4 regions of the Pseudomonas sp. DSP3-2-3 genome follow, and region 1 is predicted to be linked to each of the others. Evidence: predicted binding sites of a transcription regulator. Region 1 holds the regulator's gene; each other region holds the start of a gene.
The links. The regulator FliA, encoded in region 1, starts transcription of late flagellar genes. The targets are predictions, from matches to a motif close to CTAAAGTTTNNNNNNNNNNNGCCGNTAA.

Region 2: the regulator FliA is predicted to act here: its motif matches at 4,412-4,439, upstream of ACP7E4_RS13935 (methyl-accepting chemotaxis protein).
Region 3: the regulator FliA is predicted to act here: its motif matches at 5,323-5,350, upstream of ACP7E4_RS01850 (methyl-accepting chemotaxis protein).
Region 4: the regulator FliA is predicted to act here: its motif matches at 2,174-2,201, upstream of ACP7E4_RS21275 (flagellar protein MotY).

The regions. Positions count from the first base shown of each region.
Region 1 is NZ_JAFCXH010000006.1:201,181-208,967, reverse strand. Features, by position in the region: gene flhA (flagellar biosynthesis protein FlhA) at 245-2,374, shown strand; gene flhF (flagellar biosynthesis protein FlhF) at 2,386-3,714, shown strand; gene fleN (flagellar synthesis regulator FleN) at 3,830-4,663, shown strand; gene fliA (RNA polymerase sigma factor FliA) at 4,660-5,400, shown strand; gene ACP7E4_RS09845 (chemotaxis response regulator CheY) at 5,692-6,066, shown strand; gene ACP7E4_RS09840 (protein phosphatase CheZ) at 6,086-6,874, shown strand; gene ACP7E4_RS09835 (chemotaxis protein CheA) at 6,908-7,787, shown strand, end outside.
Region 2 is NZ_JAFCXH010000010.1:133,829-141,615, forward strand. Features, by position in the region: gene eutC (ethanolamine ammonia-lyase subunit EutC) at 1-813, shown strand, start outside; gene ACP7E4_RS13930 (diguanylate cyclase domain-containing protein) at 980-2,608, shown strand; gene ACP7E4_RS13935 (methyl-accepting chemotaxis protein) at 2,620-4,242, opposite strand; gene ACP7E4_RS13940 (class I SAM-dependent methyltransferase) at 4,518-5,474, opposite strand; gene ACP7E4_RS13945 (AEC family transporter) at 5,537-6,466, opposite strand; gene selD (selenide, water dikinase SelD) at 6,959-7,787, shown strand, end outside.
Region 3 is NZ_JAFCXH010000001.1:386,889-394,675, reverse strand. Features, by position in the region: gene nadA (quinolinate synthase NadA) at 1-797, opposite strand, end outside; gene mqo (malate dehydrogenase (quinone)) at 1,517-3,166, shown strand; gene ACP7E4_RS01850 (methyl-accepting chemotaxis protein) at 3,606-5,246, opposite strand; gene ACP7E4_RS01845 (class I SAM-dependent methyltransferase) at 5,462-6,232, shown strand; gene ACP7E4_RS01840 (TetR/AcrR family transcriptional regulator) at 6,266-6,844, opposite strand; gene ACP7E4_RS01835 (amidase) at 6,946-7,787, shown strand, end outside.
Region 4 is NZ_JAFCXH010000020.1:63,968-71,754, forward strand. Features, by position in the region: gene ACP7E4_RS21270 (argininosuccinate synthase) at 1-1,081, opposite strand, end outside; gene ACP7E4_RS21275 (flagellar protein MotY) at 1,211-2,119, opposite strand; gene pyrC (dihydroorotase) at 2,268-3,314, shown strand; gene rnt (ribonuclease T) at 3,311-3,985, shown strand; gene ACP7E4_RS21290 (bacterioferritin-associated ferredoxin) at 4,192-4,410, shown strand; gene bfr (bacterioferritin) at 4,611-5,081, shown strand; gene grxD (Grx4 family monothiol glutaredoxin) at 5,238-5,579, opposite strand; gene ACP7E4_RS21305 (molybdopterin oxidoreductase family protein) at 5,672-7,780, opposite strand.

The DNA of each region.
Region 1 (7,787 bases):
GTGGTGTGGGTACGCGCCGACGCGCGTTTGGCGGTGTCTACCAGATCGCGGCACGGAAAAGCGAAAATCAAAAGCCGAAGCCTCGGTTTCGTTACGACAGGTTGAGTCGCAATAGCCGACGCCACGTCCTACAGCCAATTCCCCAAATAATGGCCCTTTGTCCACTGTTGGAAAGCTTCTTGCAATAGGTCAATTCAGGTCGCCTTCGGCGTCAAAGTTTTGGTTTAGTGCAGGTGAAGAATCGGTGGATCGCTCTCAATTAATCAGTAGCGCACGCAGTAATCTCGCGGGTCTCGGTCGGGGCCAGTTAGGTGTGCCGTTGTTGCTGTTGGTCATGATGGCAATGATGATGTTGCCAATGCCGCCGTTCCTGCTGGACGTGTTTTTCACCTTCAACATCGCGCTGTCGATTGTGGTCCTGCTGGTCTGCGTCTACGCCTTGCGCCCTCTGGATTTCTCGGTATTCCCCACCATTCTGCTGGTGGCGACGCTGCTGCGCCTGGCGCTCAACGTTGCCTCGACGCGCGTGGTCATGCTCCACGGTCAGGATGGTCACGCCGCAGCCGGCAAGGTGATCCAGGCCTTCGGTGAGGTGGTTATCGGCGGTAACTACGTGGTCGGTATCGTGGTTTTCGCGATCCTGATGATCATCAACTTTGTGGTAATCACCAAGGGTGCCGGGCGGATTTCCGAGGTCAGCGCGCGTTTCACCCTGGACGCCATGCCCGGCAAGCAGATGGCAATCGATGCCGACTTGAACGCTGGGCTGATCGATCAGCCTGAAGCCAAGCGTCGCCGTCTCGAAGTTGCCCAGGAAGCCGAGTTCTACGGCTCCATGGACGGTGCCTCGAAATTTGTTCGCGGTGACGCCATCGCCGGTCTGTTGATTCTGTTTATCAACCTCATTGGCGGCATTCTGGTCGGCATGCTGCAGCACAACATGACGTTTGCCGATGCGGGCAAGATCTACACCCTGTTGACCATCGGTGACGGTTTGGTGGCGCAATTGCCATCACTGCTGCTGTCCACCGCTGCGGCGATCATGGTGACCCGTGCTTCCGGTTCGGAAGAAATGGGCAAGCTCATCAATCGGCAGATGTTTACTTCCCACAAGGCGCTGGCGGTTTCTGCCGGGATCATGATTGTCATGGGCCTGGTCCCGGGCATGCCGCACTTTTCCTTCATCAGCCTCGGGCTGGTGGCGGGCGGTGTCGCTTACTTGCTGTGGAAAAAGCAGAACGTGGTCAAGGTCCAGGCGTTGGAAGAGGTCAAGCGCCAGCAGGAAATGCTGCCGTCGCCAACCCGGGTTCAGGATTCCAAGGAGCTGGGCTGGGATGACGTGACCCCCATCGACATGATCGGCCTGGAAGTGGGCTACCGCCTGATTCCGCTGGTGGATCGCAATCAGGGTGGTCAGTTGCTGGCGCGCATCAAGGGCGTGCGCAAGAAGCTCTCTCAGGAGCTAGGCTTTCTCATGCCCACTGTGCATATCCGTGACAACCTGGATCTGGCGCCCAGTGCCTATCGTTTGACACTCATGGGCGTGACCCTGGCCGAAGCCGAGATTTACCCGGACCGGGAATTGGCGATCAACCCCGGTCAGGTGTTCGGCACCCTCAATGGCATTACCGCCAAGGACCCGGCGTTTGGTCTGGAAGCGGTCTGGATCGAAATCAGTCAGCGCAGTCAGGCGCAGTCCCTGGGTTACACCGTGGTGGATGCCAGTACGGTAGTGGCAACGCACCTTAACCAGATTCTTTATAAACACTCTCATGAGCTGATTGGGCATGAAGAAGTCCAGCAATTGATGCAATTACTGGCTAAAAGCTCGCCAAAACTGGCTGAAGAGCTGGTTCCGGGGATTCTTTCGCTGTCGGCGTTGCTCAAGGTCCTGCAGTCGCTTTTGGCCGAACAAGTGCCTGTTCGCGACATTCGCAGCATCGCCGAGGCCATCGCGAACAATGCCATGCGGAGTCAAGATACCGCCGCGTTAGTCGCGGCAGTACGCGTCGGATTAAGCCGTGCAATCGTGCAAAGCATTGTAGGGATTGAGCCGGAGCTGCCAGTTATCACTCTGGAGCCAAGGTTGGAACAGATATTGCTCAATAGTTTGCAGAAGGCAGGTCAGGGTCAGGAAGAAGGCGTTCTGCTTGAGCCAAGCATGGCTGAAAAGCTCCAGCGTTCGTTGATCGACGCGGCGCAGCGGCAGGAGATGCAGGGTTTGCCGGTTATTCTTTTGGTTGCAGGCCCGGTTCGCGCCATGTTGTCACGCTTTGGACGACTGGCTGTGCCGAACATGCATGTGTTGGCGTATCAGGAAATTCCTGACAACAAGCAAGTCACCATCGTAGCGACTGTCGGGCCTAACGGCTGAGGTAGTGAGTCATGCAAGTTAAGCGATTTTTCGCCGCCGATATGCGTCAAGCCATGAAACTGGTTCGCGATGAGCTGGGCGCAGAAGCGGCCATCATCGGCAACCGGCGGATTGCCGGTGGCGTGGAGCTGACTGCTGCGCTGGATTACAAGCTGTCTGCCCTGGCGCCTCGCGTGCCGAACATCGAGCTTGAAGACGAACTGCGCAAAACCCAGTCGCGGATTGTTTCCGCTCAGGCTGAACTGAACAATCGTGGCGACAGTGACCCGTCAGTCAACCGTCAGTTGTTCGCCGGCATGCCGCTCAGCGCTGCCGACACGCATATCGAACCGACACTTGAAGAACCACCGCGTCCATTCGTGCAAGCTCAAGCAGCCCCGTCCGAACCGGCTGGCGGCCAGCGCGCTTACGAAAACATGCGCTTCGAATTGAATGGTCTGCGTGAACTGCTGGAAGTCCAGCTGGGTTCGCTGGCCTGGAATCAACTGCAAGGCAGCCGTCCGCAGCAGGCCAATCTGTGGCGTCGCCTGCAACGTATCGGTCTGTCCGGCCCGCTGTCCCGCGATCTGCTGGCGATGGTCAGCGAAATTGAAGAGCCTCGTCAGGCCTGGCGCATGCTGCTGGCGCACCTGGCGCGGATGATTGCCACCCCGGAAATCGAGCCCCTTGAAGAGGGTGGCGTGATTGCCATGGTCGGCCCGGCTGGCATGGGTAAAACCACCACACTCGCCAAACTGGCAGCGCGCTATGTGTTGAAGTACGGCGCACAGAATATCGCTCTGGTGAGCATGGACAGTTTTCGCATCGGCGCTCAGGAGCAACTCAAGACTTTGGGTCGCATCCTCAATGTGCCGGTGACGCATGTCGATCCAGGCCAGTCGCTGGCTCAGGCACTGGAGCCGCTGCTGCGCAAACGCGTGGTGTTGATCGACACCGCAGGTCTGCAAGCCAGCGATCCGGCCCTGCGCATGCAACTCGAAAGCCTCGCCGGGCGTGGCATCAAGGCGCGTAATTATCTGGTGTTGGCAACGACCAGTCAGAAGCAAGTGCTGACCGCGGCCTACCACAGTTACAAACGTTGCGGTCTGGCCGGGTGCATCCTGACCAAACTGGACGAAACCGCCAGCCTGGGCGAAGTGCTCAGCCTGGCGATCAGTCATGAGCTTCCTGTTGCCTACCTGACTGACGGACCGCGAATACCTGATGATTTACACCTTCCGCGTCGGCACCAATTGGTGACTCGTGCGGTCAATGTGCAGATGCAGGAAGAGCCTAGCGAAGAAGCGATGGCGGATATGTTTGCCGACCTGTATCACAACCCCAGCAAGCGGGTGGGTTAGGTGAAACGAACTACTGGAATTTACCTGCATCGATGGTCTGCCACGCATTGTTCCTCAGCGAACGTGCAGCCCCCAATGTGGCTTGGGTCTACGCAAGACAAGGTAATGAAATAACATGGGCAGCATGCATCCCGTACAGGTGATCGCGGTGACCGGCGGCAAAGGTGGCGTCGGTAAGACTAACGTGTCAGTGAACCTCTCGCTGGCCTTGGCCGAGCTTGGCCGGCGCGTCATGCTGCTGGACGCTGACCTTGGCCTGGCCAATGTCGACGTGTTGCTGGGGCTTACGCCCAAGCGCACCCTTGCCGATGTCATTGAAGGCCGTTGCGAATTGCGCGACGTACTGCTTCAAGGGCCGGGCGGGATTCGCATCGTGCCAGCCGCTTCCGGCACGCAGAGCATGGTGCATCTGACGCCGGCGCAGCATGCCGGTCTGATTCAGGCTTTCAGCGATATTGGCGATAACCTTGACGTACTGGTCATCGATACGGCCGCCGGCATTGGCGAGTCGGTGGTGAGCTTTGTGCGGGCCGCCCAGGAAGTCTTGCTGGTGGTGTGCGACGAACCGACCTCGATCACTGACGCCTACGCGCTGATCAAGCTGCTCAACCGCGACTACGGCATGAATCGCTTCCGGGTCCTGGCCAACATGGCCCAGAGCCCGCAGGAAGGCCGCAACCTGTTTGCCAAGCTGACCAAAGTGACCGACCGTTTCCTCGATGTTGCCCTGCAATACGTCGGCGCCGTGCCTTACGACGAGTGCGTGCGCAAGGCGGTGCAGAAGCAGCGTGCCGTTTACGAAGCGTTCCCGCGTTCCAAATGCTCCCTGGCCTTCAAGGCCATCGCGCAGAAAGTCGACACCTGGCCGCTGCCGGCCAATCCGCGCGGTCATCTTGAGTTCTTCGTCGAGCGACTTGTCCACCAGACATTTGCGGGGCCTGTCCAATGACAGCCAGCGGCTATCAGATGTATAGCAAGACCTCCAAGAACTCTCAGTACGAGCTCATCGAGCGCTATGCGCCGCTGGTCAAGCGCATCGCCTATCACTTGCTGGCGCGTTTGCCGGCCAGTGTCCAGGTCGAGGACTTGATCCAGGCCGGGATGATCGGGCTGCTTGAAGTGTCGACCAAATACGACTGCACAAAAGGCGCGAGTTTCGAAACCTATGCGGGTATCCGGATTCGTGGCGCGATGCTCGATGAAGTGCGCAAAGGTGACTGGGCACCACGTTCGGTTCACCGCAATACGCGCATGGTCAGTGACGCAATTCGCTCAATTGAAGCTAAAACAGGTCGTGACGCTAAAGATCACGAGGTTGCGGCCGAACTCCAATTGAGTCTCGATGATTATTACGGGATTTTGAACGATACCCTGGGCAGCCGCTTGTTCAGTTTCGACGACCTGTTGCAGGACGGCGAACATGAAGGGCTGCACGAGGACGGCGCAAGCGGTTCGCTTGAGCCGTCGCGGGATCTGGAAGACGAACGTTTCCAGGCCGCGTTAGCAGATGCGATTGCCAATTTGCCAGAGCGCGAGCGACTGGTGTTGGCGCTGTACTATGACGAGGAGCTGAATCTCAAGGAAATCGGTGAGGTCCTTGGGGTCAGCGAGTCGCGAGTCAGCCAGTTACACAGCCAGTGCGCAGCTCGTTTGCGAGGGCGTTTGGGAGAGTGGCGAGCGCGTTGACAGGTATGGCGCATCCGTAGGGTTGCGCTGTGCGTGTAAGCCGGCTGTGCAAAGCGTTGTGTGGGGAGATGGACAAGGCGGGAACCGGTCATTGGCGCTACTGCGAGCTGTTGGAAGGTGGTTTACCTCTCTGGCGGCAAGTCGAGCTGCTGCCCGGTTTCTTGACTGTTGATTTACCAAGCCCGTCGTCGTTTTAGTACAGCCGATGTGAGCTGTGCCGGTATTGATTGAACAGCGCGTTCAGGTGCTGAACGCGTTAAAGACTGCTTGGAGGTCGAATTGGACAAGAACATGAAAATCCTCATCGTTGATGACTTCTCAACGATGCGGCGGATCATCAAAAACCTGTTGCGTGATTTGGGATTCACCAACACGGCCGAAGCCGATGACGGACTCACCGCGCTGCCAATGTTGCAGAGCGGTGCTTTCGACTTTCTGGTCACTGACTGGAACATGCCAGGCATGTCCGGCATCGACCTGTTGCGTCAGGTGCGCGCCGATGAACGACTCAAGCACCTTCCGGTGCTGATGGTCACGGCCGAAGCCAAGCGCGACCAGATCATCGAAGCGGCCCAGGCTGGCGTCAACGGTTATGTCGTGAAGCCATTTACGGCCCAAGTGCTGAAAGAAAAGATCGAAAAGATCTTCGAGCGCGTCAATAGCTGATGTTTGCCGCGAGGGCGCTATGGAGCATAAAGAGACATCTCAGGGCGACTTTGAGTCAACCCTGAAAAAACACGCGCATGAGCTGGTGATGTGCCTTGAAAAAGGCCGTTTCGGCGAAGCCGTGCAATTGATCCATGAGCTGAACCAGACGCGTGATCGCGGCTTGTATCAGGAAGTCGGCAAGCTCACCCGCGAGCTGCACAGCGCGATTGTCAATTTCCAGATTGACCCGAACATGCCTCAGGCCGAAGAAGTGTCCCAGATCACGGATGCTACCGAGCGTTTGTCGTATGTTGTCAGGCTTACCGAAAATGCGGCCAACCGCACGATGGATCTGGTTGAACAAAGTACGCCCTTGATGAATGGCTTGAGTAACGACGCCAAAGCGTTGAGCCAGGACTGGGGACGTTTCATGCGTCGGGAAATCGGCGCTGAAGAGTTTCGTGAGCTGGCCAAACGTGTCGACGGCTTTTTGACGCGCAGCGAGCGGGAAACTCACGAAGTCGCTGCCCACCTCAATGACATTCTGCTGGCTCAGGATTACCAGGACCTTACCGGTCAGGTCATCAAGCGCGTCACGCAATTGGTCACTGAAGTTGAGAGCAACCTGCTCAAGTTGGTGCTCATGGCCAGTCAGGTCGATCGCTTTGCAGGCATCGAACATGACGATGAATCCATCCTCGCAGAAAAAGATCCACAAAAAGGTCTCTCTCAGGGTGAAGGTCCGCAGATTCATGCCGATAAACGGGAAGACGTTGTGTCCGGACAGGACGATGTAGACGATCTGCTATCGAGCCTTGGCTTCTAGGTCTGTTGACGGTTAATTTTAGGGAGCACCCCAATGAGCTTCGGCGCCGATGAAGAAATCCTTCAGGATTTTCTGGTAGAGGCCGGCGAAATTCTGGAGCAATTGTCCGAACAGCTGGTCGAGCTGGAAAGCCGACCTGATGATGCTGACTTGCTTAATGCAATTTTTCGCGGTTTTCACACTGTAAAAGGCGGCGCCGGCTTCCTCCAGCTCCATGAGCTGGTGGAGTGCTGCCACATCGCCGAGAACGTCTTCGACATCCTGCGCAAGGGTGAACGTCGCGTCGACTCCGAATTGATGGACGTGGTGCTCGAAGCACTGGATGCGGTCAACGGTATGTTCAGCGAAGTTCGCGAGCGTACCGAAGTCACACCCGCCACGCCGGAATTGCTGGCGGCGCTGGCGCGTCTTGCCGAGCCTGCAACCGCAGACGAAGTAGCCGCTGCGCCCGCTCCGGCAGTGATCGAGGAAGCGCCGCCTGCTTCCGACGAAATTACCGACAACGAATTCGAACTGCTGCTGGACTCGCTGAATGCGGTCAAGGCTCAGGCAGCCGAGTCAGCCAGTGCGCCTGCTGCGGCAGCGCCGGTTGCTGCCCCTGCTTCGGCAGCGGCCAGCGATGAAATCAGCGACCAGGAATTCGAATCGCTGCTCGATCAATTGCATGGCAAAGGTCAGTTCGCGGTCGATGCCGTCGCAACGCCAGTGGCTGCTGCGGCTCCGGCTGCCAGCACCGGCGCTGCGGCGAGCAATGAAATCACCGACGATGAATTCGAAGCCTTGTTGGATCAGCTGCACGGCAAGGGCTCGTTTGACGCCACTGCTGCGGTAGCGCCTGCGCCTGTCGTTGCAGCGCCGGCTGCTCCGGCTGCTTCGAAAAGCAATGAAATCTCAGATAACGAATTCGAAGACC
Region 2 (7,787 bases), on a different contig from region 1:
GATGACCCGAAAACTCCTGCCCAGGCCGATGCCTGGAGTCAGTTGCGTTCTTTGACCTCGGCGCGCATCGCCTTGGGTCACGCGGGCACCAGCCTGCCCACTGCGGCGCAGCTGGATTTCCAGTTCGCCCATGCTCAGGCGCGTGATGCGGTACACCTGGCATTCGACCACGCTGCATTGACTGAACAGTTGCAGTCGCGTGGACGGGAAGTGCTGACGCTGCACAGCTCTGCCGCTGATCGTAATCAATACCTGCAGCGGCCTGACCTCGGTCGCCGGTTGTCTGCTGATTGCGCCGGGCAGCTGCGTGCCTATGCTCAAAACCATCCGCAAGGCTTCGATCTGGCCTTGGTGGTGGCTGACGGCTTGTCGGCTTTGGCGGTGCATCGGCACAGCCCGACCATGCTCGAACGCATCGACGAACTGGCCGCCGAGCAAGGCTGGAGCCTGGCACCGGTGGTGCTGGTGGAGCAGGGCAGAGTGGCCGTGGCCGACGAAGTCGGTGAACTGCTCAACGCGCGGATGGTGGTGATTCTGATCGGTGAGCGGCCTGGGCTCAGTTCGCCCGACAGCCTTGGCCTGTACTTCACCTTTGCGCCCCGCGTGGGTCTGAACGATGCGGCGCGAAACTGCATTTCCAATGTGCGTCTGGAAGGCATGAGCTATCCGATGGCGGCGCATAAATTGCTCTACTTGATGCGAGAAGCCTGGCGGCGGAAGTTGTCCGGAGTCAACCTCAAGGACGACGCGCAGGTGCATACGCTGGAAGCCGATGTTCCGGCGGGCAAGGGTAATTTCCTGCTCAAGCAATAAGGTTGTGGGAAATTTCCCGTCATTCACAGGCAGCGCTGTCGCACGGCAAACACTGACCTCCTACAGATTTCGTGTCAGTACGGGAAATATCCCATCCAAGGTAGCTATAAATCGAAACTTATCGCACCCTGATGTCATATAGATGGCCTTCGGATGTACGCCGGCGATGAGAAGTAAATATTATCTGGCTGGGAATCGCCCACGCCTGTTCAATAGCGTCGTCACTCGACTGTTGCTATTGGCGCTGTGCATCATCATTTTCGGCGCGGTATTGCGTTATTACGTATTGAGCAACTTCCTGCGCGAAGATCTGGCTGCCACGGTGCAGCGCCAGCAGCTGGCCCTGGCGAGTTATATCGCGCAGGATGTGGACAGCAAGATTCTGCAACGTCAACGGCTGCTGGAACGGGTGGCGGCCGATATGTCCCGGGTTTCACTGGCAGAACCCGGACAACTTCAAGCCTGGCTGAATGAGCGTTATGAATATCAGACGCTGTTCTCCGGGATTGCCATCGTCAATGCCCAAGGAAGTTTGCTGACCAGTGCCCCGATGCTGGATGGCCAGCGCGATTCTGATTATTCCGGGGGTGATTACCTTCAAGCGGCATTGGCGGGTCGTCCGTCTATTGGCAGCCCGAGAACCGACACTGCGGGTGACGGGCCGTTGATTCCCATTGCCGTACCTGTAAAAAAACCAACTGGGGAAACTGTGGCGGTGCTGGTTGGCAACACGGCACTCGCGGCACCGGGTTTTCTGGATTCACTGTTCCACAATCGAATGGGCGAGACCGGCAGCGGGTTCGCCTTGGTATTTCCCCGGGATAAACAGTTTGTCGAGTCATCGCAACGGCCAATGACTCTCAAGCCAGTTGCCAAACCCAGCGTCGATACGCTTAATGATCGGGCCCTGGCCGGGTTTCGCGGGGCGGGAGTTACGGTCAACGCCGAAGGCGCCGAGGAAGTTGCAGCGATGGCGTCCGTTGCAAGTGCCGGCTGGTATGTTGTGGCGCGTGTGCCGGGCAGCGAAGCGTTTGCGACAGTCAATCGTCTGCAACATTTTTTGCTCAAAGGTGTATTTTTCGCGGTTCTGGTGTTTGGGACGCTGTCGGCGTTGGGCATCTATCTGGTCTTTCGCCAGCTGTTCACCGCTGCGGCACAAGCGGACCGCATGACTCGGGGCGAACAGCCGCTGGCGCCGTTGCCGGTCATTCGTGACGATGAAATAGGGCATCTGATTTCGGCGTTCAATCGCCTTTTGCTTAAGTTAAATGCCAAACAAGCCGAACTGGAACGCATGGCGCATCACGATGCACTGACCGGCTTGCCCAATCGGGCATATCTCTCGCAACGCTTGCGCGAGTCCCTGGCGTTGGCGCGCTGCAAGCACACTCATGTGGGTTTGTTGTTCATGGACCTGGATGGCTTCAAGGATATCAATGACAGCCTGGGGCACGACGCCGGCGACGAAGTGTTGCGCCAGGTAGCGATGCGCTTCGCCAGCGTGGTGCGCGAGACCGATACGCTGGCACGCATTGGCGGCGATGAGTTTGTGGTGCTGATCGGTGACCTTGGGGACGATGCCGAAACCGCTGTCAGCGCCGTGGCCGTCAAGTGCATCGACGCCTTGACCGCGCCGTTTTACCTGGCCGATGCGGTGTGCGTGGTGGGCGTGTCGATCGGCATTTCCTGGGGTGACGGCAACAGCTCTGAAAGCTCGTTGTTATTGGCTGCCGATCGGGTCATGTACCAGGCGAAAAAAACCGGCCGGGGCCGGTTCTTGAGTTCCAGGGTCTGATCAGCCCCCGACTAGACCGAAAAGCGCGCCACCAGCCTGTTCAGGTCAACGGCCAGTTGCGAGAGCTCGTGACTGGCAATTGAGGTCTGGCTCGCCGCCGACGAGCTCTGCACTGAAAGGTCGCGAATACTCACCAGGTTTTCATCGACGGACCGGGCAACTTGCGCCTGTTGTTCCGAGGCGGTGGCGATCAGCATGTTTCTTTCGTTGATGTCGGAGATCGCCGCAGTAATTTGCTTGATCGCGGCTCCGGCTTCATGAGCGATCAACAAGGTAGAACCGGCCTCGGCGCTGCTTTGCTGCATGGACAGTACCGCTCGGGTGGAGTCTTTCTGGATGCCCTGGATCATCTGCTCGATTTCCTGGGTCGACGACTGGGTGCGATGCGCCAGGGCCCGGACTTCATCGGCAACTACCGCGAAGCCTCGACCTTGCTCGCCGGCTCGTGCGGCTTCGATGGCGGCGTTCAGCGCCAGCAGGTTGGTCTGCTCGGCAATCGAGCGAATCACGTCCAGCACCTTGGCAATGTTCTGCGCCTGATTGGCCAGGCCTTCGACTTCGACACCGGTTTGCGTGACGGTCGCGCTCAGTTTCTCCAGCGACGCGATGGTCTGGCCTACGCGCTCCTGGCCGGTGCGGGCTGAACGCTCCGATTCCTGGGTCGAGTGCGAGGCTGACACGGCATTGCGCGCGACCTCTTCAACCGCTACGGTCATCTCATTGACTGCAGTCGCGGCTTGCTCGGTTTCCATGGTCTGGCGCTGAATCCCGGCGGTGGACTCCTTGGTGATCGAGCTCATTTCCTCGGCTGCCGACGCCAGTTGTCCGGATGAGTCGGAGATATGCTGGATTGTCCCTTTGAGGCTGGCGAGCATGGCGGCTGTCGCGTTCTGCAGCTCGGTAATTTCGTCTGCGCCGTTGACGGCAACCGGGGTGCGCAAGTCGCCGCTGGCGATTTTCTGCGTACTGCCCAACAGTGCCAGGATCGGTCGGCTGATACTGCGGGTGAAGGTGATGGCCACCAGTATCGTAATGATGATCGTGATCACACTTAAAGCGATGACAAAGGCCTGCCCGCTCTTGAAACTCGCGTCGGATTCTTCGCCAGACTGGATGGCCCCCTTGGCGTTCAGGTCGATCAACGCTGCGAGGGAGGCCTGCAAGGCAACCGCCTGGGGTTTGGTAGTGTCCTGGATGAACACCGCCATATCCTGATAAGTCTGGGTTTTGCTCAACTCCATGAGCTCATCGACTTTGGACTGGTACGCTGCCACGTCGGCCGCCACTTTGTTGAATAGATCTTGTTCCTGTGGGCTGGAAATAAGTGGTTTGTAGGCGTCGACGTTCTGGGTAAGTGTCGATCTCAGTAGCCCGATCTTTTTCAGCGACGCCTCACCGAGTCGCTTGTCGTCCATCACAAAACGTCTGGCATCCAGCCGATAAAGGAGCGCGGCAGTTTCAATCTTGCCGACAGCTTGAACACTGGGCAACCAGTTGCCTTGCAACTCGGTAGCTGAGTCATGGACACCATTGAGTTCATATAGAACCGTACCGGCCAGGGTGATGAGCAGCAGGCAGATTACGCCGAAGCTGATTAATGCCCTGGTGGTGAGCCTGATGGTTCTTATTATCATGGTTAAATTCCTTAGGCGGCAGGGGCGATATTCATATTCGGTGGCCACTTGATATCAGCTTAGGCTCTGATGTGTGAAAAACACGGTAGCCGGCAAAGCTTTTATCGAATAATCACACTTTGTTCCAAATATTACAGAGCTGTATTGACTTGAGTCGCGCTTTCCAAAGTCATCGACTGCCCGTGATAAAACTTTAGCGCGACTGTAATTGAGTTGTTGAGCTTGCTAAGTATTAATTCAGCAGACAGTTGTAATTAATTCGCGGCAATTGAATGTCAATCAGTTTCATTAAGTTCTGGGTTCTTGAACACCAGTGCTTTAAGCCCACCCTCAATTTCTGCGTCGGGAAACTCCGGCGGGTTTTCCAGGCGTTGTTCGAAGCGCAGCCCCGGCGCCTCGATGGCGGTGTGGTGAATCAGAAAATCGGATCCCAGGCTTGGATCGTTCATGCACGCCAGCACTTGTCCGTTGGGCATCAGCAGTTCCGGCAAACGGCGCAGAACTTTTTGATAATCCTTGTCCAGAAGAAAACTGCCGCGCTGGAAGGAAGGTGGATCGATGATGATCAAGTCATAAGGACCGGCTCGCTTGACCTTGCCCCAGGATTTGAACAATTCATGACCGAGAAAGCTCACCCGGCTTAAATCATGCCCGTTGAGCCGATGATTTTCGCGTCCACGACTCAACGCGGCCTTGGCCATGTCCAGATTGACCACATGCTCGGCGCCACCGGCAATTGCAGCCACCGAGAAGCCACAGGTATAGGCGAACAGATTCAGCACGCGCTTGCCTTGCGCCTGGGCACGAACCCAGTCCCGGCCATAACGCATATCGAGGAACAAGCCGCAGTTTTGTTTCTTGCCCAGATCGACCTTGAAACGCAGGCCGTTCTCGCTGATCAGCCATTCCTCGACTTTTTCTCCCAACAGCCACTGGGTCGGGCTTTCCGGCAGATAGCGATGTTGCAGCAGTAGCGTGTGCGCCTGACTGCGTTGCCATTGCGCGCTGTGGGTCAGCTCGTCAAGCAGCACGGTCAGCGCTTGCAGCTCCGTGGGTTCCGGTTCGCGAAACAGCGATACCAGCAGCACGCCTTGCAGCCAGTCGACGGTCAGTTGCTCCAGCCCCGGCCACATTCGCCCGCGCCCGTGAAACAGACGCCGAGTCTCATCCGGCGCGGTGTCCAGTGCGTTGAGTAGATGTTGCTTGAGGGTGGCGAGTGCTTCGGAGTTCATGGCGGCGATCAAAGTGGAAAGGCGCGCATGTTAAACGTTCTTGCCGGAGGGCGCGCGGGGCATCAGGTGCCGATGATATACAGGCAAACCGAGAGGGTGATCAACGAACCGAGGGTCGACACCAGAATCGTGCTCGAAACCAGCGAGGCCTCGCGTTTGTAGTATTCAGCGAGCATGAACGGTCCGGTGCCGGTGGGCAATGCGCTGAGCAGCAGGGCGGCATTGGCCCAGAGCCGGGGCACGTCGAACACATGGAAGACCAGAATCCAGGTCAGCAGCGGATGCGCGACCAGTTTGATCAACACCAGCTGCGAAGTACCGTGGCGTGGGCCTTGTTGTTTTTCCGCGAGGAACAGCCCCAGAGAAATCAATGCGCAGGGCGTAGTCGCGGCGCCAAGCAGACTGAGGAATTTCTCCAGCGCGCCCGGCAGCGGTGCACCATGCCAGGCCCACAGTGCGCCGAGCAACGGCGACACCACCAACGGGTTTTTTGCCAGAGCCAGGAACACTTTCAGGGCAATGCGATGGGGTTTGCGCTCGGTTTGCAGGCCGATCTCGATGCAGACCAGCGCCAAAGCGAACAACACGCAAACCACCAGCAGCGAGGCAATCAGCGCAGGTTCCAGGCCGCCTTGACCCAGCACCATCACGCACAGCGGAATGCCGATATAGCCGGTGTTGGCATACGAGGCGCCCAGCGCGTCGATGCTCGCGTCCACCAGATTGGCGGATTTGCGCCAGCGCAGCAGCAGGGTAAACGCGAACACCGCCAGCGTGCTGATGATGAACGCGAGGACGAATCCGGGATGCCAGATCTGCTCCCAGGTGGCAGTGGCCGTTACGCTGAACAACAGCGCAGGCAGGCACAACCAAACCACCATTCGGTTGATCTCCGAAGCCGCGTTCGGCCCCAGGCGGTTGGTGCGACGACAGACGAAACCCACGAGTATCAGGGCGAAAATCGGCAGCAATACATTGAGTACGGATGACATCTGGACGTTGCCTGTGGAACGCGAACAAGCGGGGAAGGTTAGGGAGGTAAATCGTTAGCGTCCAATCTATTTTCTCGACACGGGTGTCAGGGCCGCGGCTTTCCCAGGTTGCCCCCAAACCCGTGGGAGCGAGGCTTGCCCGCGAAGAGGCCGGTACATCCTGCAGAGATCCAGCGACTGAGGATTTGCTTCGCGAGCAAGCTCGCTCCCACAAGGGTGCGCGTCTCGGCATTTGATTTTCGATTTTCCGTGCCACGATCTGGCAGACACCGCCGCGAAGCGGGGGTCGACCGTCAGGGCGAAACCGATCTACTTAGCGCCGCCGCTGCCGTTGGTGCCACCCGATTCAACATCCACCAAAGTGGATTGCCACCCCGGTCGCTCCAACGGTTCAGCAACCCTGGCAACAGCGTATCTACCGATTCGTCGGCCACGTCCGTTTGACCCATGGGCTCTGTTAGGATTGCGGGCTAGATATCACGAGGTGCATGTATGAGCGAGCCGATTCGTCTGACCCAGTACAGCCATGGCGCAGGCTGCGGCTGCAAGATCTCCCCGCAGGTTCTGGAAGTGATTCTGGCGGGCAGCGGCGCGCAAAACCTGGACCCCAAACTGTGGGTGGGCAACACCTCACGGGACGATGCGGCGGTCTATGCCATTGATGAAGAGCGCGGCGTGGTGTCCACCACCGACTTTTTCATGCCCATCGTCGATGACCCCTACGATTTCGGGCGCATCGCGGCCACCAACGCGATCAGCGACATCTATGCCATGGGCGGCGACCCGCTGATGGCCATCGCCATTCTCGGCTGGCCGGTCAATCTGCTGGCTCCGGAAATTGCCCGGGAGGTGATCCGTGGCGGTCGCGCCGTGTGCGACGCGGCCGGGATTCCGTTGGCGGGCGGGCATTCGATTGACGCGCCGGAACCAATCTTCGGTCTGGCCGTTACCGGGCTGGTGGAAAAACGCTACATGAAGCGCAACGACACCGCGACCGAAGGCTGCAAGTTGTATCTGACCAAACCCTTGGGCATTGGCATCCTCACCACCGCCGAGAAAAAGGGCCTGTTGCGCGCCGAAGATCAGGGCGTGGCGCGGGACCTGATGTGTACCCTCAACAAGCCCGGCAGTCGTTTCGGCAAGCTCGAAGGCGTCACGGCCATGACTGACGTGACCGGTTTCGGCCTGCTCGGGCATCTGGTGGAGATGGCGGACGGCAGTCAACTGACCGCACGCCTGGATTACGCCGCTGTACCGCGCCTGGCCAGCGTCGATTTCTACCTCGAACAAGGCTGCGTACCCGGCGGCACGCTGCGCAACT
Region 3 (7,787 bases), on a different contig from region 1:
CCCCGGTCGGTCGCCACGATGAACATCTTGTTCGGCAGCGTCTGTGCGGCGGCAATCAACTGGCTGGTGGAGCCCACGGCGTCTGCCAGATCGATGACCGATTCCGGCGACTCGGGATGCACCAGAATCGCCGCGTCCGGATACAGCGCTTTCATGTCTTCCAGCTGCTTGGATTTGAACTCCTCGTGGACGATGCAGGCGCCGTCCCAGAGCAGCATGTCTGCTCCAGTTTCCTTTTGAATATAACGACCCAAGTGTTTGTCCGGCGCCCAGAGGATCTTCTCGCCGTTATCCATCAGGCTTTCGACGATTTCCAGCGCGCAACTGGAGGTCACCACCCAGTCTGCCCGGGCTTTGACCGCCGCCGAGGTATTGGCGTAAACCACCACGGTGCGTTCTGGATGCTGATCACAGAAGGCGGAGAACTCATCCACCGGGCAACCCAGGTCCAGCGAACAGGTCGCCTCAAGGGTCGGCATCAATATGCGTTTTTCGGGATTGAGGATCTTCGCCGTTTCGCCCATGAAACGGACCCCGGCAACCAGCACGGTTTTCGCCGAATGGCTATTGCTGAAACGGGCCATTTCCAGAGAATCGGACACGCAGCCACCCGTTTCCTCGGCCAGGGCCTGGATCACCGGGTCGCAATAATAGTGGGCCACCAGCACGGCGTCCTGCGCCTTGAGTTCGGCAGCAATCGCAGCGCGATAATGGGCCTGTTCGTCGAGGCTCAGCTCTTTAGGCTGCTTGGCATCGAGATGGGCCTGAACCAGAAGGCGTTCGGAAATCTGCGTCATGTTCGCTGGACCTGAAAGCGCTCTATAGCGCGTAAGGCGAGTTTACACCCGAAAGGCAGACACAAAAAAAGCCGGAATTGCTCGTTTCTCACGGGCCTTCCAGCTTTTATGAGTTTGTCGACCTTGGGTCGTAGGGTTCGGTTTTGATCTGGACGGGGGCAAACCGTTCGATCAAGCCGCTGAAGGCGGAGCGGATTCTAGCCAGCCCACTATGGATTTACCAATGATTTGCGCGGTATTGACGGCCGCCATTAGCGGCATTGCGCCACTTATTCGCCCCATCGCGATGGCAGACCCGCGCACCGATATTGTTTCGATGCTACGACAATGGCCTTCTATCCGATATCATGCCGCCCCAACAAACCAGGCTCGCGACAAATCAGCGAATTATGCCCCAGCGTCATTTCGGCACCATGGGGCACAACGTCGCAGCGCGAACGCTCGCCGGCTCGGCAAGAGCCAGTTTGCAGATGGGCCGGATATTTGCGGACCTGTCAGTCAATGAGTTACCAAAATCAGTGTCGCCTCAAGTAGCTGAAGCCAATGACTAATAAAAAGTCAGCACAGGCGGGACATAAAAGTGAGGCTAAGCTTTATTAAGCCTTGTGTGCCCATCACCTTCCGAAACTGGTGACGGAAATCCTCTGGCTGACCGTGAGCTGGAAGAACCCGGAACGAGCAAGGCAGGCGCATGGCGTCCTACCATATGGATTTACAGCATGTTGAAGAAAGTGAACACGGCCCTGCTGGGCCTGGCCATGTCGATGGGCATCATGCCCACTCATGCGGCCGAGACCAAGAAAGTCGATGTGGTACTGATCGGCGGCGGCATCATGAGTTCGACCCTCGCGGTCTGGCTCAATGAGCTTGAACCAGGCTGGTCGATGGAAATGGTCGAGCGCCTCGACGGCGTCGCCGAGGAAAGCTCCAACGGCTGGAACAACGCCGGTACCGGCCACTCTGCCCTGGCTGAGCTGAACTACACGCCTGAAGACAAGAACGGCAAAGTCGATATCTCCAAGGCCATCGAAATCAACGAAGCCTTCCAGATCTCGCGTCAATTCTGGTCCTGGCAGGTCAAGAACGATGTGCTGAAGAACCCTCGCTCGTTCATCAACTCCACACCGCACATGAGCTTCGTGTGGGGCGACAACAACATCAAGTTTCTGAAAAAGCGTTACGACGCCTTGCAGGCGAGCCCGCTGTTCAGCGGCATGCAATTCTCCGAGGACCCAGAGCAGATCAAGAAGTGGGTTCCGCTGATGATGGAAGGTCGTGATCCGGCGCAAAAGCTCGCGGTCACCTGGAGCCCGATTGGTACCGACGTCAACTTCGGCGAGATCACGCGTCAGTTCGTCGGCCACCTCAAAGCCCAGCCAAACTTCACGCTGAAACTGTCCAGCGAAGTGCAGGACATCACTCGCAACAAAGATGGCTCGTGGCGCGTCGAGTACAAAAACCTGAAAGACGGTACCGAAACCACGACTGACGCCAAGTTCGTGTTCATCGGCGCTGGCGGCGGTGCTCTGCACTTGCTGCAGAAATCCGGCATCCCGGAAGCCAAGGATTACGCCGCCTTCCCGGTTGGTGGTTCGTTCCTGGTTACCGAGAACCAGGACATCGCCATGCAGCACATGGCCAAGGCCTATGGCATCGCATCGACCGGCGCACCGCCGATGTCGGTTCCGCACCTGGACACCCGCGTACTGGATGGCAAGCGCGTCGTTCTGTTTGGCCCGTTCGCGACCTTCTCCACCAAGTTCCTGAAAGAAGGCTCGTACCTGGATCTGCTGACCAGCACGACCCTACACAACATCTGGCCGATGACCAAGGTCGGTATCGAACAGTATCCGCTGGTTGAATACCTGGCTGGCCAGTTGATGCTGTCCGACGACGATCGCTATAACGCCCTGAAAGAGTACTTCCCGAAAGCCAAGAAAGAGGACTGGCGCCTGTGGCAAGCCGGTCAGCGCGTGCAGATCATCAAGCGTGATGAAGAGAAAGGCGGCGTACTGAAACTGGGCACCGAAATCGTTGCTTCCCAGGACGGCAGCATTGCCGGCCTGCTCGGCGCGTCACCTGGTGCGTCGACTGCTGCGCCAATCATGCTGGGCGTGCTTGAGAAGGTCTTCAAGGACAAGGTCGCAACACCGGCCTGGCAGGAAAAACTGCATCAGATCGTTCCAAGCTACGGCACCAAGCTGAACACCAGCCCGGAAGCCGTTGCCAAGGAATGGGCTTACACCGCTGAAGTCCTGCAACTGACGCCGCCGCCACCTGTGAACAATCAGGCCGTCGCGCCAGCTCCAGGCTCTGACAAGCCCGCAGCACCGAAGAAAAGCAATCCAGCGGCCGACATGGCGCTGTAACACAGCTGTAGAACAAAAGCCCCGTCAGACAGCGTCTGACGGGGTTTTTTGCTGCGTGCTTGCTAGAGCGACACCTACCCCGTGGGAGCGAGCTTGCTCGCGAAGAACGATGACACGGTATGCCTGATCCACCGAGGCGCCCGGTTCGCGGGCAAGCCTCCAACGGATCTGGACGTACAGCCAATGCATTTGCGTCTACTGGAATGCCGTCTTCCCGGCTAAAGCCGGTCCCACAGTGGGACCGGCTTTAGCCGGGAAGGCGTCGGTTCAGACAATACGTCTGGCGCCTGGCGGTTGCCCCGGACATAGAATCTCCAACGAGCATTTCAATTCAACGGTTGTGCGTGTGATAAGAGAGGACTTGTTCGAGAAAAGGCGTTTTGAGACTGGAGCAGGGGTAAACCTGTTTCAGGACTAGACAAAGACGTTGCCGCCGGACTCACAGCCGGAAGCGGCCGACCAGCGTATTGAATGAAATGGCCAGGTTGGAAAGCTCCTGGGTCGAGGCGTTGGTCTGATGGGCACCCGCCGCTGTCTGGGTTGATAAATCCTGGATGTTGACCAGATTGCGATCAACTTCCCGGGCGACGTTGGCCTGCTCTTCGGAGGCTGTGGCAATGACCAGATTACGATCATTGATCTGCGAGATGCCTTCGGCAATCAGCTCCAGCGCCTCGCCGGTGGCCAGGGCCAGCGACTGGGTATCGGTGACCAGCGACTGGCTTTTACCCATGGAACCTACCGCCTGGTCCGCACTCGCTTGCACGCTGTTGATCATCCCTTCGATCTCGCCGGTCGAGGCTTGGGTGCGGGCCGCCAGGGCGCGAACTTCATCGGCGACCACGGCAAAGCCGCGACCCTGTTCGCCCGCCCTTGCTGCTTCGATGGCGGCGTTCAGGGCCAGCAGGTTGGTTTGTTCAGCGATCCCGCGGATTACGTCCAACACCTTGCCAATGTCGCGCACCTGAACGGCCAGATTCTTGACCATGTCGGTGGACGCGGCAATTTCAGTGGTTGCGCTGTTGATCGCGGCGACGGCGCTGCGGGCCTGGTCGCGACCATTGCTGGCTTGCTCGCTGGTGGTTCTGGACGCTTCGGAAGTGGAGACGGCATTGCGCGCGACTTCTTCGACGGCCGAGGTCATTTCCGTGACAGCGGTGGCCGCCTGCTGGATCTCGTCGTTCTGGCGAATCAGGCCACGGCTGCCATTGTCAGTGACGGCGGTCAGCTCCTCAGCAGCCGACGCCAGTTGGTCCGATGCGCTGGCGATCTGCTGGATGGTGCCTTTCAGGCTGCTCTGCATGTCCGCCAGAGCCGTCAACAACTGGCCGGCCTCATCGCGGCCGGTACTGATGATGTGCTGGGTCAGATCGCCCTCGGCAATGCTGCGGGCGCTCGCAACGGCATTGGCAATGGGGCGGCTGATCAGGCGGCTGATAAACAGTCCGAGCAGGATTGCGGCAATGAACGCCAGTGCGATGCCGATATAAAGCGAAGTCTTTGCCGAGGTTTCCAGCCGGCTTGCTTCTTCGGCGCCTTCAGCGACTTGTCGGTCGTTGGAATCGACCATCACAGTCAACTCGTCCATGACCGTACGATAAGTCTTTTGCAAGTCGCCCAGGAGCAGGATGCGGCCATTTTCAAGATCGCCGGCCTGCATCAGGCCGACGTACTTTTGTACCATCGCCTGATAAACGGGCCAGTCTTGCTGCATTTTGTCGCCAGCGGCACGTTCGTCATCAGCAAGCGGCGTTTTTCGGTAGTCAGCGAATGCTTTCTCGCTGGCCAGTCGGTTGGCGTTCATCGAGGCAATGAACTCATCCTTGACGCTTTGCGGCGAACCGGCGGCAGTGGCCAGATATAACCGGTACAGATCACGGCTTTGTCCAACTGCCTTGGTTTTGGTTTGCGCGGTGTTGGAGACAGACACCAGATTGTTGGTGAACACCAGTTTCAAGCTTTGCGAAAGCTTTGAAACGCCCTGGCCTCCGAGGACGCCGACGCCCAGGGTGATGAACGCACACAGCACAAAGGCGGTGATCAGTTTGGTCGAGAGTTTTGCGTCATTGATCCAGCTCATTGGTCATCCTGCTGACATATTAGGGAGGAGGTAACTGAGCTGTCTCTGGACGAGAGGTGGCTAGTTGCCATTTCTTCTATCGGCCATACTGTCAATGACTTGAGTGTTGCTGGAAATGTTTGGTGGTTGTGAGGGCTCTGGTATGGGCCTTCTGGGGGGGGCGTTGGAAAAGTCCTTGGGTAACTTGATCACAAATTCAGAGAGAGATTGCTGAAATGACGGTTGTTCACAAGGCTGCTCAGGTAGGTTTCTCAAAGGAAGCAAGTACCTACACGCAAGGGCGCCCGGACTATCCAGGCGAAATACAGCCATGGCTTCGAAATACATTGGGTATCAGCCCCGGCTCAACGGTCATTGATTTAGGCGCTGGCACCGGAAAGCTCACGCGAGTGCTGGAATCAATGGACATTGAGGTCATTGCCGTCGAGCCGGTCGAGGCCATGCGAAGCGAGTTTGCCAGACACCTGCCGGACACCAGGATTCTGGAAGGAACGGCCGAAGCCATTCCACTCCAGGCGGGTGTGGCGCAGGCACTCGTTTGCGCCCAGGCTTTCCACTGGTTTGCCAATGAAACGGCGCTCGGCGAGATTCACCGCGTGCTTGAACCGGGTGGCCGGCTCGGGCTGATCTGGAATGTGCGCGATGAGTCCGTGGACTGGGTGGCAGCCATCACCAGAATCATCACTCCCTACGAAGGTGATACCCCTCGTTTCCATACGGGAGGCTGGCGACTGCCGTTCAATGGGCGCTACTTCTCGGCGCCCGAACTGACCTGCTTCGATTACACCCATACAGGCACTGCCCAAACCGTGATCCTGGATCGTTTTCTGTCGGTGAGTTTCATCGCCGCTTTGCCTGCTGCGCAGAAAGAGCGGGTGGCTGATCAGTTGCGGACGTTGATCGGCACCCATCCGGCGCTGCGCGGGCGTGAGACCATCGAGTTCCCTTATCAGACCCAGGCTTTTCTTTGCCGCCGGCTGGACTGAAGCAACTCGTTTCGAGGAGCCAAGCCCGGCAGTTCAAGCGGCGGTGTCCAGCCGCCGCTGGACCATCCGGGTCAGGCGTTCGCCTACCTTCTCAATCCCTTTGTTCTGCGCCACCACCTGGGCGCCTTCCATCAGCAGGGTAAGTTCCTCGGCAATCTGCTCCGGCTCGTTCAGTTCCAGCTGAGCGCAAAGGGCAATCAACCGACGAAACTGCCGCTGTTTATGGGTTTGAATCAGTTTTCGGGCAGGGTGGTCAGCATCTGGCAGCTCAGCCAGCGCATTGGTGAACGGGCAACCCCGATAACCTGCGCGATCCAGATCTTCAACAATGAAGTCGAGAAAACCCAGCAGCTGCTCGCGCGGGGATTCCGCATAGTGCAACGCCAGCCTGTCGAGCACGTCGCTGTAGCTTTCGGCCAAGCGTTCGAGCCATTCCAGAACCAGCGAATCCTTGTTTTCGAAATGGCGATATACGGTCATTTTCGTCGATGTCGCACGTGCGGCGATGGCGTCGACGCTGACGCGGGTAATGCCTTGTTCCATGAACAACGCCTGCGCAGCATCAACAATGCGCTCGCGAGGCGGCAACTGGGGTGTCCGTTCCGGACGCATGAATAATCTCCGCTTGACAGTGATACTGGTAAGTATCGCATGATACTTATCGGTATCGTGTGATACCGAATAGTATCGATCATACCTATCTGGAGAAATTCATGCACCTGTCCGAATACGCCGTCCAAGATGCGACGGGTCTGGCTCAACTGATCCAGGACAAGCGGGTAAGCGCCGCAGAGGTCCGTTCTGCGGCTTTGCAGGCGATGGAAGCGCTGAATCCACAGATCAACGCGCTGGTGGAAACCTGGTCAGATGAGCCGAGTCCCAATGCCGGAGCGTTTCACGGCGTGCCGCTATTGATCAAGGATCTGGGCATCACTGCTGCTGGCCGTCGCAATGAATTGGGCAGTGCTCTGGCACTCGACTGCACCGCGCCAAACGACTCGGAGCTGATGCGCCGTTTGCGATTTGCCGGGTTGTTGCCACTGGGCCGAACCACGACGCCGGAGTTCGCGGCGAGCACCACCACCGAAAGTCGCCTCTGTGGACCCACCCGCAATCCTTGGGATATCGGCCGCAGCGCCGGGGGTTCCAGTGGCGGCTCGGGAGCGGCGGTCGCGGCAGGGATGGTGCCGATCGCTCACGCCACCGATGGCGGTGGCTCAATCCGCGTACCGGCATCGATGTGTGGGCTGTTCGGCCTGAAGCCCAGTCGCGGACGGGTGCCTATGGGGCCGGATGTCGATGAAGTGTGGAGCGGCCTTGCCGTTCATGGCGTACTGACGCGCTCGGTGCGTGACAGTGCTGCATTGCTGGATGCCATCCATGGTTGCGCACCAGGTGACCCGTTCCATATACCGTCCCCGGAAACAACTTTCCTGGAACAATCCCGGCGGCAGCCCGGTGCATTGCGTATCGGCGTGCAGACTCGCCCGCTGAACGGTCAGCCGTTGCACCCGGCGGTAGAGAGCGCCTTGATGCAGACGGTGCGCAACCTTGG
Region 4 (7,787 bases), on a different contig from region 1:
CGTCGGATTTGCGACCGGTCACGATGACGTTGCCTTTATACAGCTTCAGACGTACGACACCGTTCACATGAGCCTGGGACGCATCGATCATCTGTTGCAGCATCAGACGCTCAGGGCTCCACCAGTAACCGGTGTAGATCAGGCTGGCGTACTTGGGCATCAGCTCGTCTTTCAAGTGAGCGACTTCGCGATCCAGCGTGATCGACTCGATGGCGCGGTGAGCGCGCAGCATGATGGTGCCGCCCGGTGTCTCGTAGCAGCCACGGGACTTCATGCCGACATAGCGGTTTTCAACGATATCCAGACGACCAATACCGTTTTCGCCGCCGATGCGGTTCAGGGTGGCCAGCACGGTCGCAGGCGTCATTTCAACGCCATCAAGCGCGACGATGTCGCCATTGCGATAGGTCAGTTCCAGGTAGGTCGCAACATTCGGTGCGTCCTCCGGGGACTTGGTCCAACGCCACATGTCTTCTTCGTGCTCGGTCCAGGTATCTTCCAGAACGCCGCCTTCATAGGAAATGTGCAGCAGGTTGGCGTCCATCGAGTACGGTGATTTCTTCTTGCCGTGACGCTCGATCGGGATCGAGTGCTTCTCTGCGTAGTCCATCAGCTTTTCACGGGACAGCAAGTCCCATTCACGCCAAGGGGCAATCACTTTGACGCCCGGCTTGAGCGCGTAAGCACCCAGTTCGAAACGCACCTGATCGTTACCTTTCCCCGTCGCGCCATGGGAAATGGCGTCAGCGCCGGTTTCGTTGGCGATTTCAATCAGACGCTTGGCGATCAGCGGGCGAGCGATGGAAGTACCCAGCAGGTACTCGCCTTCGTAGACGGTGTTGGCACGGAACATCGGGAACACGAAATCACGCACGAACTCTTCGCGCAGATCGTCGATGTAGATTTCTTTCACGCCCATGGCTTTAGCCTTGGCACGTGCGGGCTCGACTTCTTCGCCCTGACCCAGGTCAGCGGTAAAGGTCACCACTTCGCAGTTGTACGTATCTTGCAGCCACTTGAGGATTACCGAAGTATCCAGGCCACCGGAATACGCGAGAACTACCTTGTTTACGTCCGCCATGCCATCACTCCACCGGGTTGTACGGAAAACCCGGGATTCTACCGCTCATGGGCAGTGATTTACAGTGGCGCGACAGCTTCTGACGATGAAGCGACAGTTTATGTCGAGTGCGCGACGAATCTCGCTGGATCAGGAAGCGCTGGCTGCGCTACCGGCGGAGGCAACGGGCGCGGGGTTCTCGTCGGGAGTAACCCGCTCAAGATGAATGTTCACCCGGCGGTTGCGGGCGCGATTGGCGTTATTGGTGTTCGGCGCCAGCGGGTAACGCTCGCCATGGAAGCGCAAGGTGATCTGCTCTTCAGGAACGCCCTGGGCCTTGAGGAAATCCATCACTGCCAATGCGCGACGGCGGGAAAGGTCGCGATTGGTCAGGCGGTTGCCACTGTTGTCGGAGTGGCCGTCGAGCTCGATGTGATTGACCGTTGGATCAGCCTTCAGATAAGCCACCACGGTTTGCAGCTGTGACTTGGCACGGGTGTCGAGCTCGATGCCACCACCGGGAAAACCGACCTCGGCTTGCTTGACCTGGTCGAAGTTCATCGGCAAGAGCTTGGTGACACACAGTTGATAGTCGCTGAAGGCCTTGTTGAACTTGACCGGCAGCAAGCGCACTTCCATCGTGCCGCCACCGTCACGGGAATAATGCCGGATGACCGGACTGCGGCCGTCCATCAAGCCATTGATCAAACGCCCGGCCTGCACCTGGGAGCTATTGAAGGGGAAACCGCCGTTACTGACCCGGACCGAGCCCAGATTGATATCGCCACGCCCCGGCTGCCAGGGCGCAGCGGCAGCCAGCAGGGTCGCGGAGCCTGGGCCCATCATGCCCCCGGATGCCTTGATGCGGAAGATCGCTTGCTCACCCGCCCGGCGCACGAACTCGCCCGCACCGAAATCGGTGATGGGTTGGCTCAGACGACACTCGAACTGATCGCCTTCGACCTTCCACTCGATACTTTCCAGACGCGTCTGGAAAGTAATAGCCATCGCCGGCAGGCTGGCGAAAAGGCTGAGCAAGGCTAAATATCGCTGGCGCACGGGAGGCTCCACAAAAAAATACGGCGTTACCAAAAAATGGCTTCCTACAACTGGCTATCGGTAACTTCCTACAAAACTTGATAGCGAGTGCCTGAGAGAGTCTTTTCCGGTAGCATTCCCAGCGAGTTTGACCCGCCTGGAATCCCCAATGTCTGACCGCCTGACCCTCCTGCGTCCCGACGACTGGCACATTCACCTCCGCGATGGAGCTGTTTTGCCTCACACCGTTGCTGACGTTGCGCGCACTTTTGGCCGCGCAATCATCATGCCGAACCTCGTGCCACCGGTACGCAACGCACAGGAAGCTGACGCTTATCGCCAGCGCATCCTGGCGGCACGTCCGGCCGGTAGCCGTTTCGAACCCTTGATGGTGCTTTACCTCACCGACCTGACCCAGCCGGAAGATATCCGCACGGCCAAGGCGTGTGGCTTCGTTCACGCGGCCAAGCTGTATCCGGCCGGCGCGACCACCAATTCCGATTCCGGCGTGACCAGCATCGACAAGATCTTCCCGGCGCTGGAGGCCATGGCCGAAGTCGGCATGCCGCTGCTGGTGCATGGCGAAGTGACCCGTGGCGAAATCGATGTGTTCGACCGCGAGAAGATGTTCATCGACGAACAGCTGACCCGCGTCGTCGAGCGCTTCCCGACGCTCAAAGTGGTGTTCGAACACATCACCACTTCCGAGGCCGTGCAGTTCGTCAATCAGGCTTCCGAGAATGTCGGCGCGACGATTACTGCCCATCACTTGCTCTATAACCGCAACCACATGCTGGTTGGCGGCATCCGTCCGCACTTCTATTGCCTGCCGATTCTCAAGCGCAACACTCATCAAAGTGCTTTGCTGGATGCCGCAACGAGCGGCAGCACGAAGTTCTTCCTGGGCACCGACTCGGCGCCTCATGCCCAGCATGCCAAGGAAGCCGCCTGCGGTTGCGCCGGTTGCTACACCGCGTACGCGGCGATCGAGATGTACGCCGAAGCCTTCGAGCAGCGCAATGCCCTGGACAAACTGGAGGGTTTTGCCAGCCTCCACGGCCCGGCCTTCTATGGCCTGCCGGTTCACCAAGACACCATAACGCTGGTCCGTGATGAATGGACCGCGCCCACCAGTCTGCCGTTTGGCGAGCTGTCCGTAATTCCCCTGCGTGCCGGTGAAAAACTGCGCTGGCGCCTGCTGGAGACACACACGTGAGTGAAGATCATTTCGACGACGAACAGGAAGGTCACGGCGGAGGCGGCTCGCGTCATCCGATGGCTGCCCGTTTCCGTGGCTATCTGCCTGTCGTCATCGACGTTGAAACCGGTGGCTTCAACTGCGCCACCGATGCCCTGCTGGAAATCGCAGCGGTCACCATCGGTATGGACGAAAAGGGCTTTGTCTTCCCGGAGCACACCTACTTCTTTCGGGTCGAGCCTTTCGTGGGCGCGAACATCGAAGCGGCAGCACTGGAATTCACCGGAATCAAACTCGACCATCCGCTGCGCATGGCCGTCAGTGAAGAAACGGCCCTGACCGACATCTTCCGTGGCGTGCGCAAGGCGCTCAAGGCCAATGGCTGCAAACGCGCGGTGCTGGTCGGACACAATGCCAGCTTTGACCTGGGCTTCCTCAACGCCGCCGTAGCGCGGCTGGACATGAAGCGCAATCCGTTCCACCCGTTCTCCAGCTTTGATACCGCGACACTGGCCGGGCTTGCCTATGGCCAGACCGTGCTGGCCAAAGCCTGTTCGGCGGCGGGTATCGACTTCGATGGCCGTGAGGCGCACTCCGCGCGTTACGACACCGAGAAGACCGCTGACCTGTTCTGCGGCATCGTCAATCGCTGGAAACAGATGGGCGGCTGGGAAGACTTCAACGACTGAGTCGTGATTCGGCACATCAAAACCGGCCCTTTCCAGGCCGGTTTTTTTTCGCCACCGCACAGCTCTTCAGGCCATTTAACGCTAAGCATATTCCGTGACTGACCATTCATCGCTCCTGCGCGAAAGCCTCCCAAAGAGTTTTGACAAGCATTCTCATTAACATTAGTATCCCCGCATCGAGCAATGAACAGCGACGGTTCTCTCTTATGTATGTCTGCCTCTGCCAAGGTGTTACTGACGGTCAAATCCGAGATGCAATTCTCGAGGGTTGCTGTAGTTATCGCGACGTCCGGCAAACCCTGGGCGTAGCCAGCCAATGTGGGAAATGCGCGTGTCTCGCCAAGGAAGTGGTGCGTAATACGCTGACCGAACTGCAAATCAGCAAGCCCTCGCTGGCTTACCCCGCAGAATTTTCAGTCGCCTGATTAAACGAATTTAAAGAACCGGACCTTGTGTCCGGTTTTTTTATGCCTGTAATTCAACCGCTTAGGACCAAGATGCGGAACACAAACATTCTTATTACTATTTATTTTCACTTAGTATTCAATAACTTAGGTTTGACAGAGTTATAACTGCGGCTCAAACTTGCCTTTTATAGACACAAGCCATTGGCGGGACCTCGAACATGAAAGGCGACATTACAGTCATCCAGCATCTCAACAGGATCCTCGGAAACGAGCTGGTCGCGATCAATCAATACTTTCTGCATGCACGCATGTACGAAGATTGGGGTCTGAAAAAGCTGGGGGCGCACGAGTATCACGAATCCATCGACGAGATGAAGCACGCTGACAAGCTGATCAAGCGCATCCTGTTCCTTGAAGGCCTGCCTAATCTGCAAGAACTGGGCAAGATCCTGATCGGTGAGCACACCAAGGAGATGCTTGAGTGCGATCTGAAGATCGAGCAAAAAGGCCTGGCCGACCTCAAGGCTGCCATTGCTCACTTTGAAGTGGTTGGCGACTTCGGCAGCCGCGAACTGCTGGAAGATATTCTCGAATCCGAGGAAGAGCACATTGACTGGCTGGAAACCCAGCTGGGCCTGATCGACAAGGTAGGAATTGAAAACTACCTGCAGTCGCAGATGGGCGACTGAATCATCTGATCGGCCGATACGAAAAAGCCCCGCTTCTCAGACGAGAGCGGGGCTTTTTGTTGGAGCGAGCCAGACGTGGGACCAGCTTTAGCCGGGAAAACGCCTTCCCGGCTAAAGCCGGTCCCACGGTTCGCGGATAGCCTCCAACAGGTTCTATCAAGCTTCGGTCTTGTTGGCCGCTGCTTTGACGGTTGCTTCCTTGACCAGCGTTGGCAGCGAGCCATCAGCCATCATCTCGGTGATGATGTCGCTACCGCCAACCAGTTCGCCTGCTACCCACAGCTGTGGGAAAGTCGGCCAGTTGGCGTACTTTGGCAGGTTGGCGCGGATTTCCGGGTTCTGCAGGATATCGACATAGGCGAATTTCTCGCCACATGCCATCAATGCCTGAGAAGCCTTCGACGAAAAACCGCACTGCGGGGCATTCGGAGAGCCTTTCATGTAAAGCAGAACGGTGTTGTTGGCAATCTGCTCTTTAATCGTTTCGATAATATCCATGGAGCACCTCGGCTTAACTTTTCCGACTCAGTTGTCGACACGGTGGCGCATTGTAACGGAATCCCGAGCAAGACGCTCAGCCTTCCCTGCCTTCAGGCAGCCGCCACCTGCACACAAACCCCGTTCAACACCGCATTGCCGGACAAGCTGTCGAGTTGCCGCTCATCAGTCAGGTCGTTAGCGCTGACACCAGGCTGGCTTTGTGCGATGCCCATTTGCACACCAGGCCGTGCATGCCCCCAGCCGTGCGGCAGGCTGACCACGCCCGGCATCATGTCGAGACTGGCCAGCACCTGCACTTCAATGACACCCACCCGCGAGCTGACCCGCACTTGCTGTCCGTCGCTCAGCCCACGACTGGCCAGGTCCTCCGGATGCATGAACAGCTGGTGGCGCGGCTTGCCCTTCACCAGCCGGTGATAGTTGTGCATCCAGGAATTGTTGCTGCGCACGTGACGTCGACCGATCAGCAACAATTCGCCGACGGCTGGAAGGCTGGCAGCAGCGAAACGCGCAAGATCAGCCATGATTACCTCGGGCGCGGCCTGAATGTGCCCATTCGCAGTCTTCAGGCGCGGCGCAAGATTGGGTTTCAACGCGCCAAGGTCTATGCCGTGAGGATGGTCAAGCAGGCGATCCAATGAGAGTTTGTGTTCTGAAGCCTCGCCGTACAACCCGCCACGCAGACCACGATCAATCATTTGCGCTGGCGCCATGGTCGGTTTCAACTCCCGCCCGGCTCTGGCGGCGAAAGCCTTGGCCAGGCCGACGAAGATTTCCCAGTCATGCAACGCACCCTCCGGCTTTTCGAGAATCGAGCGATTGAAACGGGTCACGTTGCGCACGGCGAACATGTTGAATGTCGTGTCGTAATGATCGTTTTCCAGCGCCGACGTCGACGGCAGAATCAAGTCGGCGTGGCGCGTGGTTTCGTTGATGTACAAATCGATGCTGAGCATGAATTCAAGCCCGTCGAGCGCCTGATCCAGCTGCCGGCCGTTGGGCGTTGACAACACCGGGTTGCCCGCCACGGTGATCAACGCTTTGACCTGCCCTTCTCCTTCGCTGAGGATTTCTTCGGCCAGCGCCGATACCGGCAACTCGCCCGCATATTCTGGAAGGCCGGAAACCCGGCTCTGCCACTGATTGAAATGCCCGCCGGACGTGGTGCTGACCAGATCCACGGCGGGCTCGGTGCACAAGGCGCCGCCCACGCGATCAAGATTGCCACTGACCAGATTGATCAACTGCACCAGCCAATGGCACAAGGTGCCAAACACCTGCGTGGAGATGCCCATGCGTCCGTAACACACGGCTTTGTCGGCTGCCGCGAAGTCCCGCGCCAGTTGCCGAATCTGCTGCGCAGGAACGCCACAACGCGGGCTCATCGCTTCGGCCGTCATCGCAGCAATCGCCTGGCGCACCTCATCCAGACCCTCGACTGGCAAATGGCTTGCGCGGGTCAGACCTTCATCGAACAGCGTATTGAGCAAACCGAACAACAAGGCCGCGTCGCCGCCAGGACGAACGAACACATGTTGATCGGCAATCGCCGCCGTTTCGCTGCGCCGTGGATCGACCACCACCACTTTGCCGCCACGCCCCTGAATCGCTTTCAGACGCTTTTCCACATCCGGAACGGTCATGATGCTGCCATTGGAAGCCAGCGGATTGCCGCCCAGGATCAGCATGAAATCGGTGTGATCGATGTCAGGGATCGGCAGCAGCAGGCCGTGGCCGTACATCAGGAAACTGGTGAGGTGATGCGGCAGTTGATCGACCGAAGTTGCGGAGAATCGATTGCGGGTCTTGAGCAGGCCAAGAAAGTAATTGCTGTGCGTCATCAACCCGTAGTTATGCACGCTGGGATTGCCCTGATACACCGCCACAGCGTTCTGCCCATGACGCTGCTGAATGGACAGCAGACGTTCGGCCACCCGCTCGAACGCATCGTCCCAGCTGATCGGCCGCCACTGATCGCCAATGCGCTGCATCGGCTCGCGCAGTCGATCCGGATCATTCTGGATGTCCTGCAATGCCACCGCTTTGGGACAGATATGCCCGCGACTGAACGTGTCCAGCGCATCACCCTTGATTGAGGTGATCTGCGTTCCAGCTTCTGCGGTCGATGTGGTTTCGATGGTGAGGCCGCAAATGGCTTCACACAGGTGACAGGCACGGTGGTGGAGGGTCTTGGTCATCGCCAGC